DNA from 2 places in the Arsenicicoccus cauae genome. Region 1 is predicted to be linked to the other one. Evidence: riboswitches for the same ligand, from Rfam matches in the RefSeq annotation. Region 1 holds a riboswitch; the other holds the start of a gene.

Evidence for each region. A riboswitch is a leader RNA that binds a small molecule or an ion and turns the genes downstream of it on or off. The one in region 1 is predicted to bind thiamine pyrophosphate.
Region 2: linked by a shared signal. The riboswitch ahead of thiM (hydroxyethylthiazole kinase) and the one ahead of ACF3NS_RS01900 (ECF transporter S component) in region 1 are both predicted to bind thiamine pyrophosphate.

What each region holds. Positions count from the first base shown of each region.
Region 1 covers NZ_CP171001.1:418,795-423,195, reverse strand. The annotation lists gene ACF3NS_RS01915 (FtsX-like permease family protein) at 1-1,338, shown strand, start outside; gene ACF3NS_RS01910 (hypothetical protein) at 1,388-1,900, shown strand; gene ACF3NS_RS01905 (DUF4235 domain-containing protein) at 2,059-2,373, opposite strand; TPP riboswitch at 2,412-2,517, shown strand; gene ACF3NS_RS01900 (ECF transporter S component) at 2,565-3,230, shown strand; gene ACF3NS_RS01895 (ATP-binding cassette domain-containing protein) at 3,211-4,401, shown strand, end outside.
Region 2 covers NZ_CP171001.1:1,356,906-1,361,306, reverse strand. The annotation lists gene pyrE (orotate phosphoribosyltransferase) at 1-441, opposite strand, end outside; gene ACF3NS_RS06390 (SDR family NAD(P)-dependent oxidoreductase) at 479-1,255, opposite strand; gene ACF3NS_RS06385 (exodeoxyribonuclease III) at 1,304-2,098, shown strand; gene ACF3NS_RS06380 (hypothetical protein) at 2,095-2,439, opposite strand; TPP riboswitch at 2,715-2,813, shown strand; gene thiM (hydroxyethylthiazole kinase) at 2,803-3,627, shown strand; gene thiE (thiamine phosphate synthase) at 3,624-4,364, shown strand; gene thiD (bifunctional hydroxymethylpyrimidine kinase/phosphomethylpyrimidine kinase) at 4,361-4,401, shown strand, end outside.

The DNA of each region.
Region 1 (4,401 bases):
GTCCGCGCCCTGCGGGTCGCGGTGGGGTCGGTCCTCGCGGCCGGCGGCGGTGCGCTACTCGGGCACGGCGCCCTGCAGCACCAGCTGGCGACGGGCATCCCGGGCGGGCTGCTGTCCTTCCTCGGCGTGCTGATGGTGGCCCCCGTGGTCGTGCCCGGCCTGGCCCGCGTGGCCGGTGCGCTCCCCGCCCGCCTCGGTGGGGTGCCCGGCGAGCTCGCCGTCGACAACGCCGGCCGCAACCCCGCCCGGGCCGCCGCCACCGCGAGCGCCCTGCTCGTCGGCGTCACGCTGATCACGATGATGAGCGTCGGCTCGGCGACCGGGGTCCGCTCGGCCACCGACGCCCTCGACAAGCAGACGCCCGTCGACGCCCTCGTCCAGGCACCCCAGGCGCCCCGAGGTATCGAGGCGCGCGACCTCGACACCTTGCGGCGCAGCAGCGTCGTCGACGCGGCCACCCTCGTGCTCGACGCCCCCGCCACCCTGACGCACGGCGGGCGCCCGGTGGACGTCGCCGCAGGCGGTGGGTCCGGTGGAGGGTCGGGTGGCGGTCAGGCCACCGTCACCGGCGCCGACGACGCGGCGGTGCAGGTCTCCCGTCGGCCGCAGCTCTTCGCCGGGCTGGACGACCACACCGTGCTCCTCCCGGCGAGCTCGGGCCTGCGCACCGGCGACACCGTCACCCTCGCCCACGGCGCCGCGCGCCTGGACCTGCGCGCCGATGTCAGGGCGGACCACGCCGACGCCCCGGTCGTCACGGCGGCCACCGTGCGGCGCCTCGACCCGCAGGCCAAGGGGTCCGCCTGGATCAGGTTCGCCGAGGTCAAGGACGCGGCCACCGCGACCGAGCAGCTGGCCCAGGACGCCACCACGATCCGCGGGGCCCAGGTCCAGCGAGTCGCCACCCAGCGCGCCGAGATGGAGCGGATCATGGACGTCGTCCTGCTCGTCGTCACCGGTCTGCTCGGCATCGCCGTGCTCATCGCCCTGGTCGGCATCGGCAACACGCTCGGGCTCTCGGTCCTCGAGCGCACCCAGGAGTCCGGCCTGCTGCGCGCCCTCGGCCTCACCCGCCGCCAGCTGCGGAGCATGCTCGGCCTCGAGGCGCTGACCCTGGCGGGCGTCGGGACGCTCGTAGGGCTCGCGCTGGGGGTGGCCTACGGGCTCGGCGGGGCCTACGCGACCTTTGGCAGCGAGATGACCATCACCCCCGAGATCCCCTGGACTCGACTGGGTCTCGTCGCCGCCGTGGCGCTCGCCGCGGGCTGGCTGGCGTCCGTCATACCGGCTCGGCGGGCAGCCCGGGTGAGCCCGGCCGCGGCCCTGGCCACCGACTGACACGCGGCTCCCAGGGCGCGGGCCTACGCTGGCAGGGAGGAGGCACGAGATGGGTCGGGTCGAGCGTGAGGTCTATGCCGCGGCCACGTCACCGCGCCACGTGCGCGCGCTGACCGTCGGCGGGGGCACGCTGCTCGCCGCCCTGCCGCTGCCCGCGTCCCTGCGCGCCGGTCTCGGCCTCGCCGGCTACCTCGCCGGGCTCGCCCTCCCGGCCGACCGGCAGGCCGCTGCCGAGCCGGACCACCTGCGGCACCTGCGTCGTCAGGTCGATCGGCTGGGTGACTGGCTCGACGACCGCCGCGGCGCCCTCGGGTGGGACGTGGAGACCTGGCTCGACCGCGTGCTCGTCCGGGCCGGCGGTGTGCTGGCCGACCCGGCGCTGGTCGCCGAGCCGGAGCGGCTGGCGAGCCTGTCCCGGCTCCTGCTGGTCACGCTGCCCGAGGTGCTGCGCGAGGGCGAGGACACGGCGTTCGAGCCGGACCCGTCGCGGCGTCGCCTGCGGCTGGCCCTGCGCCTGGACCACCTGGACCGAGAGCTGACGGCCCTGCGCTCCGCGGCCTGACCGCGCCGCTTCCCGGCACTGGTCCCCCTCCCCGGCAGTCGTGCCCCGGCGGTCGTGCCCCCGGTGGTCGCGCCCCCGGCACTCCCGACCCCGAGCAGCAGCACGTCGCCCCGACCGATGGACCGGTCGGGGCGACGCGCAGGAACGGGCGGGGTGATTCAGGCCTTGCTGGTCCGGGCGTCGATCTGCGCCTGCAGGTCGACGTCACCGATGTCGTCGCTCTGACGCTTGACGGCCGCGACGAAGCCCTTGGCGGCCTGACGCTGCGCCACCAGGCGCGCGATGCCGATCACGAGACCGGAGAACGCCGCGAAGGCCAGCGCTTCCTTCCAGTCCACGTCGGGGTTGGTGGGGTCGGAGGGGGCCTCCTTGCCCGTGGCCTTCTGCCAGCCCGAGTTGACGATCTTGTTGGCCACCATGCCGGCCAGCATGGCGGCGCCGGTGCCGATGAGCTTCCACACGTTAGGTCCCATGCGTTGAGTCTCACACGATCTTCGCGGTAGCGTCACGTTTCACACGACAGGGGAGCGCAGATCGCGCTGAGAGTGCGGGCGACCGCAGACCCTCCGCACCTGATCCGGTTAGCACCGGCGCTAGGGAGTCGGATTCTCGAGGCGACCCGAGGGGTCACCTTCCCTCTTGGTGACCGACCAGGAGATCTCGTATGCCGAACAACACCGGCTCCGCCGCCACCGCGCGGCCGGGCCAGCACGCACGACCGTCCGCGCTCGCCACGGGGACCCTCATGTCATGGCGAGGCGTCGACCTCGTCCTCGGCGCCGTCCTCGCCGTCGCGCTGGGCGTCGCCTTCTGGGGGTGGGACAGCACCCTCTACCACGTCGTCGAGGCGGCCGCCGTCGGCTATGCCCCGATCGGCTCGCTCGCGCTCGGCGTGTGGGTGCTCCCCGCCGTGGCCGGCGCGCTGCTGATCCGGCGTCCCGGCGCGGCCCTCTACGTCGAGCTGATCGCCGCGAGCGTGGAGACGCTGCTCGGCAGCAAGTGGGGCTGGCTCGTGATGCTGTCCGGGCTGCTGCAGGCGCTCGGGGTGGAGCTGGCGATGTGGGTGTGGCGCTGGCGTCGCTTCGACCTGGCCGCCGCGATGCTGGGCGGCGTGCTCGGCGCCGTGCTGGAGATCTGCGTCTACGAGTGGTGGCAGTACGTCCCGCAGCTCGCCTGGGTCCACAAGCTCGTCTACCTCGCCTTCGGCATGGTCTCGTGCGCGCTGATCGCCGGGCTCGGGGGCGCCGCGCTGGTGCGCGCGCTGGCCCGGGCCGGCGTGGTCGACGCCTTCCCGGCGGGCCGCGAGGCGCGTGAGTCCCACGTCCGCTGACGTCGACCTCGACGCCGGTCCCGGCTTCGACGAGGGCCCGAGGGGGGCTCTCGTCGAGGCCGAGGACCTCACCTGGCTGCCGTACGGCGCCGCCCGCCCGGTCCTGGACGGGGTGTCGCTGCGCGTGGCGCCGGGGGAGCGGGTGCTGCTCGCGGGGGCGAGCGGGTCCGGCAAGTCGACCCTGCTGCGGGCGCTGGCCGGCGTGCTCGCCGAGACCGGCGGGGGTGACCAGACCGGGCAGGTGCACGTGTCGGGGCAGGTGGGCCTGCTGCTGCAGGACCCCGAGGACGCCGTGGTCGCCCGGACCGTCGGGCGCGACGTGGCCTTCGGTCCCGAGAACTCCGGCGTGCCGCGCGGGCCGCTCTGGGAGCGGGTGCGCGCGGCGCTCGCGTCGGTGCGCTTCCCCCACGACACCACCCGCGAGACGCGGGCCCTGTCCGGCGGCGAGACCCAACGCCTCGCGCTCGCCGGGGTGCTCGCCCTCGACCCCGGCCTCGTCCTGCTCGACGAGCCGTGCTCGATGCTCGACCCCGCGGCTGCGCAGGCAGTCCGGTCGGCGGTGGCCGCGGCCGTCGCCGAGGTGGGGGCCACCCTCGTGGCCGTCGAGCACGAGCTCGCGCACTGGGTGGACGTCTGCGACCGGCTGGTGGTGCTCGGCGACGGGGGCCGCGTGGTGGCGGACGGACCCCTGGCCCCGACGCTGGCGGCCGAGGGGGAGCGGCTCGCCGGGCTGGGCCTGTGGGTGCCCGGCGCGCCGACCCCGTCTCCGGTCGAGATGCCGTCCGGGCTGGTCGCCCCGGTCCGACGCGGTGGCGTGACGGCCGCGGTGGACGAGGTCGTGCGCCAGGTGCAGCCCGGGCTCGCGTCCTGGCAGGCGGTGCACCCGCCGCAGCTCGTGCTGCAGGACGTCTCGCTGGAGGCCTCGCCGGGGGAGGCGGTGGCCGTGACGGGTCGCTCGGGGGCCGGCAAGTCCACGCTCGTGGCGTGCGCCGCCGGGCTGCTCGAGCCGACGTCCGGGACGGTGCGGCTGGGGGCCGACGACCGCGAGGCGCCGCACCGCTGGCACGCGGTGGAGCTGGCAGAGGCGGTCGGCTGGGTGCCGCAACGACCCGAGCTGCCCATCACGGCGCGCACGGTGCTCGACGAGGTGCTGCTGACGGGGCGGGCCCTC
Region 2 (4,401 bases), 940 kb from region 1:
CTCGCGGGCGGCGGCCACGGCGTCGAGCGGCGACCCGCCGGTGGTCGTGGTGTCCTCGACCACCAGCACCCGGCGGCCCCGGACGGACGGTCCCTCGATGCGCTGCTGCAGGCCGTGCGCCTTGCCGGCCTTGCGGACGACGAACGCGTCGAGACGCTCGCCCGCAGCGGCCGAGGCGTGCAGCATCGACGTGGCGACGGGGTCGGCCCCGAGCGTGAGACCACCCACCGCGTCATACGCGAGGTCCCTGGTGAGGTCCCGCATCACGATCCCGACCAGCGGGGCCGCCTCGCCGTCGAGGGTGATGCGCCGCAGGTCGACGTAGTAGTCGGCCTCCGTGCCGGAGGAGAGGGTGACGCGGCCGTGCACGACGGCCTTGTCCTTGATGATCTCGAGCAGGCGGGCGCGGGCGTCGGCGGGGTTCGTGGGCGCGGGGTTCATGGGGCCCCAGCGTAGTTGCGGCTCGCGGGCAGCGCCCTCAGCGGGCGGTGCGCCGCCCCGAGGCGAGGCCCCCGCTCACGCGCCGGACGAGGCCTCGCGGCGCCACCTGGACGAGGCCCACGAGCGTCTTGTAGACGCCGCCGGGCACGCTCACCGCACGACCTCGTGCGACGTCGTCCAGGCAGTCCTGCACGAGCCGGTCGGCGTCGAGCCACGCGACGTCGGGCAGGTGCGACATGTTCATGGCGGCCCGCTGGTGGAACTCCGTGCGGGTGAAGCCCGGGCAGAGCGCCGTGGCGGTGACCCCCGTGCCCTGCAGCTCGTTGGCGAGACCCTCGGTGAACGTCGTGCACCACGCCTTGGCGGCGGAGTAGGTCCCCATCTGCACGAACGACGCCACCGACGAGACGTTGACGATCGCCCCGCGCCCCCGCTCGCGCATCGCCAGCGCCGCCGCCTGCGACACGACGAGCACCGCGCGGGTGTGGATCATCAGGTGGTGCTCCTCCTGGTCGATCGGGGTGCGCAGGAAGTCGGTCCGCAGGCCGTAGCCGGCGTTGTTGACCACGAGGTCCACGGGACGCTCCCGGTCGGCGACGCGATCGGCCACACGCTGCAGCTGGTCGCGCTCGGCGACGTCGGCGACCAGCACCTCGCAGCGCGTCCCGTGCAGGTCGCGCAGGTCATCGGCGACCTCCTGCAGCCGGTCATGGTTGCGGGCCACCAGGACGAGGTCGTGGCCGCGGCAGGCCAGCTCACGGACGAAGGCCAGGCCGATGCCGGCGGACGCGCCGGTGACGAGTGCGGTTGCCATGGACGACAGCGTAGGGGCTCGGTCCGACGGCTCCGGTAGGTTGGCGAGGTGCGCATCGCAACCTGGAACGTCAACAGCATCCGGACCCGCGTCGACCGCGTCGTCGCCTTCCTCGAGCGCCACGACGTGGACGTGCTGGCCATGCAGGAGACCAAGTGCAAGGACGCGCAGTTCCCGATGCTGCCGTTCGAGCAGGGGGGCTACGAGGTGGCCCACCACGGCCTCAACCAGTGGAACGGCGTCGCCATCGCCTCCCGCGTCGGGCTCGCCGACGTGCAGGTCGGCTTCGAGCAGATGCCGACCTACGGGGAGCCGGACGCGGTCGCCGAGGCACGCGCGCTCGGGGCGACCTGCGACGGGGTCCGCGTCTGGTCGCTCTACGTCCCCAACGGGCGCGAGGTCGGGCACGCCCACTACGCCTACAAGCTCGACTGGCTCGCCCGGCTCCGGGCGGACGGCGAGCGCTGGCTGGCCGAGGACCCGGCGGCCCAGGTCGCGCTCATGGGTGACTGGAACGTCGCCCCGCAGGACGAGGACGTCTGGGACATGGCCTTCTTCGAGGGCAAGACGCACGTCTCGGGGCCGGAGCGCGATGCCTTTGCGGCCGTGGTGGACGCGGGCTTCGCCGACGTGGTCCGGCCCTACACCTCCGAGCCCCGCACCTACACCTACTGGGACTACACCCAGCTGCGCTTCCCCAAGAAGCAGGGCATGCGCATCGACTTCTGCCTGGCCAGCCCCGCGCTGGCGCGGCGCGTCACCGGCGCCTCCATCGACCGCGAGGAGCGCAAGGGCAAGGGCGCCAGCGACCATGCCCCCGTCATCGTCGACCTCGACGCCTAGGCACCGGGAGCCTCAGGCCACCACCTCCAGCCTCGGGAGCAGCTCCACGCCGCGGCGTAGCACCCCAGGTCGAGCACGCCCCCGGCCTGCCAGCAGCGCTGCGCCACCTCCTGCCACGTGCGGTCGGCCGCGGTGGCGTGCGCCGGTCCGGGGCGCACGAGGAGCACGACGACCGATCCGTGCTCGCCGACCACCTCGGCGACGGCGTCGAGGAGCACGTGCATGCGGGCGGGGTCGCCGGGCCACGGCAGGTCGCGGAAGTACATCGGGGCGACGAGGTGCCCGTTGAGGTCCCCGACGAGGACCGCGACGTCGTGCTCGCGCGGTCCGGGAGGGGGCATGGTCTCGCGGATCGCCCGCCGAAGGCGGGCGATCCGCGAATCGAGTGACCGTCGAGCAGCTCGTCGAGCCTGAGCGGGACGTCGGCGGTGGTGCCGGGGGTGTGCGTGCTGGGTGTGATGTCCATGCGGCGATCGTCGCCACCGGCCACCCGCGCCCACCACCCCCTCCCGGCGTCCTGTGGACGACGACGCGGATCCACGTGCCCGCGGCGAGGGCTGTGGACAACCTCGGGACGGGTCCCGCGATCACCCCGCTTGCGCGGTCCGTTAGGGTGCAGGCAGACGCGGGGTGCCTGGCCGTCGGCCGGGCTGAGATCACACTCGTCGCACCTGATCTAGGTCGTGCTAGCGAAGGGACGTCGTATGACGGACGCATCCGTGGACCCGGTGACCGCAGTCACCCCCGACCAGGTGGGCGAGGCGCTCGCCCGGCTCAGGGACACCACGCCTCTGGTCCAGAGCCTCACCAACATCGTCGTGGCTCAGTGGACGGCCAACGTCCTGCTGGCCGCGGGCGCCGCCCCCGCCATGGTGGACAACCCGCACGAGGCCGAGGCCTTCGCCCGGGTCGCGGGCGGCGTGCTGGTCAACACCGGTACGCCGTACGACGACACGACCGTCGGCATGCGGGCCGCCGTCACGGGCGCGCAGGCCGCCGGCAAGCCCTGGGTCCTCGACCCGGTCGCCGCCGGGGGCCTGGCCTGGCGCACCGAGGTCGCGGTCTCGCTCATGGACGTGCACCCACCGACGATCGTGCGCGGCAACGCCTCCGAGATCGCTGGGCTGCTGGGCGGGCTCGGTGGCCGCGGGGTCGACAGCGCCGACTCGCCCGAGGAGGTGCTGGACCGCGCCCGCGAGCTCGCCACCTCCCGCGGCACCGTCGTCGCGGTCAGCGGCGCCGTCGACCACCTCACGGACGGCGAGCGCCTGGTCCGAGTGCACAACGGTGACCCCGTGATGACCAAGGTCACCGGCGTGGGCTGCGCCCTCGGTGCCCTGATGGCGGGCTTCGCGGCCGGGTGCGACGACGCCCTGCTCGCCGCCACGAGCGCCACCGCCCTGCTGACGGTGGCGGCCGAGCGAGCGGCCCGGGCGTCGCGCGGCCCCGGCAGCTTCGCCGTGGGGCTGCTCGACGAGCTGAGCCTGGTCACCCCGGACGAGCTGGCCGGCGCCCTGGTGCTGTCATGACGGGACCCCTGCGCGCCGCGCTCGACGGTCGGGACCTCGACCTCACGCTCTACCTCGTCACCGACACCACCCTGTGCGGCGGCGACGACGAGGTCGGGCGGGTCGCCCGCGCTGCCGTCGACGGCGGCGCGACGCTCGTGCAGGTCCGTGATCCGGACGCCGACGACGAGCGCATCCTGCGCCTGACCCGATCGGTCGTCCGGGCGCTCGAGGGCACCGGCGTCCCCGTCGTCATCAACGACCGCGTCGACCTCGTCGAGGCGGCAGGCGCCGCGGGAGCCCACGTCGGCCAGGGCGACCTGCCGCCCGAGCGAGCCCGCGCGCTCCTCGGCCCCGACAAGGTCCTCGGCCTGTCCTGCCAGACCCTCGCCCACGTGGAGGCAGCCCGGTCCCTGCCCGCGGGCACGCTGGACTACCTCGGGCTGGGGCCGGTGTGGGAGCAGAGCACCAAGCCCGACGCCGCCACGCCCGCGGGGCCAGAGGGCATCGCCGCCCTCGTCGCGGCGAGCCCGTGGCCGACGGTGGCCATCGGCGGGATCGGCATCGACCGCATCCACCAGCTGCCCGCCACCGGCGTCGACGGCGCCGCGGTGGTCAGCGCCATCTGCGCCGCGCCCGACCCCCGCGAGGCTGCGGCTACGCTGCTGGCCCGGTGGCGGGAGGCGGCGGAACGGCATACGACCGAGCCGACCGAGCCGACCGACCCGCCCGAGCCGACCGACGAGGAGGCCCGATGACCACGCCCCCCAGCCCGCCCCCCACGGCCCTGTCCAT